DNA from 2 places in the Cetobacterium sp. NK01 genome. Region 1 is predicted to be linked to the other one. Evidence: riboswitches for the same ligand, from Rfam matches in the RefSeq annotation. Region 1 holds a riboswitch; the other holds the start of a gene.
What was found. A riboswitch is a leader RNA that binds a small molecule or an ion and turns the genes downstream of it on or off. The one in region 1 is predicted to bind lysine.
Positions count from the first base shown of each region.

Region 2: linked by a shared signal. The riboswitch ahead of NON08_RS01860 (aspartate kinase) and the one ahead of NON08_RS07125 (Na+/H+ antiporter NhaC family protein) in region 1 are both predicted to bind lysine.

Region 1 covers NZ_JANIBO010000001.1:1,457,607-1,459,818, reverse strand. The annotation lists gene NON08_RS07125 (Na+/H+ antiporter NhaC family protein) at 1-1,204, opposite strand, end outside; lysine riboswitch at 1,321-1,497, opposite strand; gene gpmI (2,3-bisphosphoglycerate-independent phosphoglycerate mutase) at 1,550-2,212, opposite strand, start outside.
Region 2 covers NZ_JANIBO010000001.1:374,025-376,236, forward strand. The annotation lists gene NON08_RS01860 (aspartate kinase) at 1-1,033, opposite strand, end outside; lysine riboswitch at 1,131-1,305, opposite strand; gene NON08_RS01865 (argininosuccinate synthase) at 1,343-2,212, opposite strand, start outside.

The DNA of each region.
Region 1 (2,212 bases):
CACTAAATGTTGCATTTCTAAGTCTTAGTGTCTCAATATCCTCTGGTGATCCTTCAACATTTTTCTCAACAATCTCTCTTATAATTGGTCCCATAGTAACTATTTGAGCCATCTCATCTGCTAAACCGGCATTTCCTAATATCGATAATACTCCATTACAAAACATAAGTTGTCTTACATTTTTTGATACTGCAACCACTATATTTGATAAAGGTCTGAAAGCATCCATAAGCTTCATAATTCCGCCAAATGCAGCAACCCACATCATCATTACAATTACCCAAGATCCTGCACCCTCAAATCCTGAATATAGTAGATTTAAAAATGCTCCTGTGTTTTCAACTGTTCCTGCAAACATACCTAATATATATGCTGCAAATATACCTATAAACAAACATAAAAGTGTTGTTAATCCTCTAAACGCTGCTATTAAAACAAGAATTAAAGGTATTATCATATAAGTTGGCACACCTGTTTTAACTTGGTTTAATAATGTTACCGCCGATTCTCTTTTTTCTGCTAGCACTGTCCAAACTTCTTCAGGTATTTGTCCTATAGCTGTTGCTGCATCTCCTGTAGTTGTAGGTAATCCCATCACAACTCCTGCTATATAAAATGCCACTATTCCTAAAATTAAAACCATTCCAGACCAATATCCTTGGTGTCTTATTCTCTTTATTACTTCAACTTTTTGAATTCCAGAACTTACTATTGTTGTATCTGATATAAGTCCTATGTTATCTCCAAAACATGCTCCACCAGCTATCGCTCCTACTGTTAAAGCAATGTTTCCTCCTACAATATGGTTAAGCCATAAAAATATAGGTGCACAAGCAGCAAATGTTCCCCAGCTTGTTCCTGTTGCTATAGATAAAACTGATGTCACAACAATTCCAACAACTGCAACTGTTCTTCCTGTTAAACCTACATTTAATGCTAAATTTATTATTGATGCTCCAACTCCTGTGGACATAAATACTTCAGCCATAGCATATGCAACCATTAATATAAAGAATGCTACTTGCATCTCTTTTGCGTTATTTATAACTGCTTCTATTATATCATTTACTTTTTTCTTTTCTACAACCCCTGCAACTAATGCTGCGTATACTGTTGCTATTGGGGCAGCAATTAATGCATCATATCCCATAAACATTAACATTGCCAATACTGCAACTGGACTTAATTTTAATAGTTCTGTTATTCTGTTCATCCTAAAACCTCCAAGTTTAATTTTATTAGTTTAGTTTCACTGAAATTTTAGGTAAAAAAAACTACCGTATAAAAAATACGGTAGCTAATCTGCAAAATATATCACAAATTTTGGATAGCACAACACCAGAGTCCATCTGATGACAGTCATGTGAATTTTTTTCACATGCCCAATAAAGATTTTTGACACAATCTTTATTTCGGCGAATTCCCCTTTCTCTCAACTTCACAGCTCTGTCTAGCTCCATTGAGTTACTCTTGTTATTCGCAACCTCTACCTAAATATTAAATTTTCGAAACTTTAAATTATAGTATCATTATTTGTTTTCTCTGTCAATTATTTTTTTATTAAAGAAACACCGTTCATTTCAGCAGGTTTCTCAATATGTAATATTTCTAGCATTGTTGGAGCCACATCAGCTAACTTTCCGTGGTTTAATTCTCCTTTAAAATTATTAGAAACATATACAAATGGTACTTCATTTGTTGTATGCGCAGTAAACGCTTCATTAGTTACTGGATCCACCATTTTTTCTGCATTCCCATGGTCAGCTGTTATTAATACTGTTCCATCTAACTCTAGTACTTTATTAACAATTTCTCCCACACCTTTATCAACAGCTTTTATCGCTTTTACAGCTGCATCAAATACACCAGTGTGTCCTACCATATCAGGGTTAGCAAAGTTCATTACAATAACATCAAACTTATCAGAATCTAAAGCTTCTAAAACTTTCTTTGTTAATTCTGGAGCTGACATTTCTGGTTGTAAATCATATGTTGCAACTTTTGGAGATGCAACTAATATTCTTTCTTCACCTTTAAATTCAGTTTCTTTTCCTCCATTAAAGAAGAAAGTAACGTGTGCATATTTTTCAGTTTCAGCTGTTCTTAACTGAGTTAAGTTGTGGTTAGATATAACTTCTCCTAAAGTGTTAGTTATGTCTTTATCTGTATAAATAATTTCTGCATCTATAGTCGAATCATACTGTCTCATGCA
Region 2 (2,212 bases), 1.1 Mb from region 1:
TTCCTACTAAAGATATTTTTACAACTCCTGTTCTTTTTGTAACCTCTATATCTGGAATCTCCTTAGCAATCTCCTCTAATGATCTATTTAAAAAGTGCTCATCTGTCAAAGGACAAGTAAATCCTATACTTCCCTTAACGTTTTCAACTTCATTTTGTGATATCATATCAACATTAACACTATGCTTAGCTAAATTATTAAAAATGATTGCTACATTTTTAGGAATTGCTAAAAAGTTTTCTAAATTTACCATTATAACATTTTTATTTATAGATATTCCTGTTACAGCTTTTTTTTCAATTATTTCACTATTATCACATATATATGTTCCTGTTTCAACTCCTAAAGTTTGTCCAACGTAAATCTTAACACCATATTTTTTCCCTATTTCAACTGCTCTAGTCTCCATTACTCCTGCACCTAAATTTGCCATCTCCATCATCTCCTCGTATGAAATTTTTTCAAGTTTTTTAGCATTTTTATAAACTCTAGGGTCTACACCATATATTCCTGTAACATCTGTATATATCTCGCAATCGCACTTTAATGCTGCAGCTAAGGCAACAGCACTCGTATCAGATCCACCTCTTCCTAATGTTGTTATATCGCCATCTTCATTTACCCCTTGAAATCCAGCAACAATTACAATTTTTCCATCTTTTAAATGCTTTTCTATTCTATCAATTTTTATGCTTTCGATTTTATTTTTAGTATGTGTTCCACCTGTTCTTATCCCTGCTTGAGCACCAGTTAAAGAGATAGCCTTACATCCAATTTCTTTTAATGCCATACTTAAAAGAGAGATTGATTTTTGCTCTCCTGTTGATAATAATGAATCAAGTTCTCTTACATCTGGAGTTTCTGAAATCTCTTTAGCTAATTTTATCAACTCATCTGTTGTTTTTCCCATAGCTGAAACTACAATTACAATTTCATCACCATATTTATAGTTTTTAGATATATCTTTAGCTATATCTTTTATTTTTTCTATTGTTGCAACTGAGCTTCCCCCAAATTTTTTTACTACTCTCATTAGTTCCTCCTTAGATGATTTTAATAATAAAAAAAGCGATAGTCAAAAAAATAACCATCGCTTAAAACTCTCATTTCAACTATGTTAGCTTAAAATAATCCACGATAGCACAACACCAATTTGGTGACAGTTACATAAATATTCTTTATGTACCCAGCTTAAATTTTTTAGTAGAAAAACTTAAACTTCGGCAAATTTTCCTTTTAACAAACATCTTTGATCTACTAATCTCAGTTTATTTACTAATAAAATTTGCAACCTCTATCAAAATATTAATTTAAGGCAGAATATCATATTTTTTTTCAAATGTCAAAAGTTTTTTCTTAAAAGTGCTTCTATTTTAATCGGTAATCCAAAAAGATTTATAAATCCTTCTGCATCTTTTTGATTATAAACACTATCTTTTTCAAAAGTTGAATATTCCTCTGAATATAGTGTAAATGGAGATGTCGTTCCTGCTAAAATAATATTTCCTTTATATAATTTTAGCTTTACTTCCCCCGTCACGAACTCTTGAGTTATGTCTACAAAAGCTGTTATAGCTTTTCTTAAAGTTGTAAACCATTGCCCATTATAGACTAATTTTGAAAAATCATGTGATAGTTTTATTTTTTCTTGATACGTATCTTTATCTAAGCACAATCTTTCTAACTCTTCATGAGCAAAAAATAAAATCGTTCCTCCTGGAGTTTCATAAACTCCTCTTGATTTCATTCCAACCAATCTATTTTCAACCATATCTAAAACACCAATTCCATGATTTCCACCAATTTTATTTAATTGTTTTATAATTTCTACTCCACTCATTTTTTCTCCATTTATTGCAACAGGAACTCCCTTTATAAATTCAATGCTTATGTACTCAGATTTTTCATTTGCTGCTTCTAGAGTCTTAACCCATTGTAAAACATTCTCATAGTTAGGCTCTTTTGAAGGACATTCTAAGTCAAACCCCTCATGACTTACATGAAATAAATTCTCATCTCTACTATAAGGAGATTTTTTATGAAACGGAAGTGTAATTCCATTTTTCTCTAGATATTCAATCTCTTCCTCTCTTGATTTAATATCCCAAATTCTCCAAGGAGCTATTATTTTCAAAGATGGATCCAAAGCTTTTATAGCTAATTCAAATCTTACTTGATCATTTCCCTTACCCGTTGCTCCATGAGCTATATA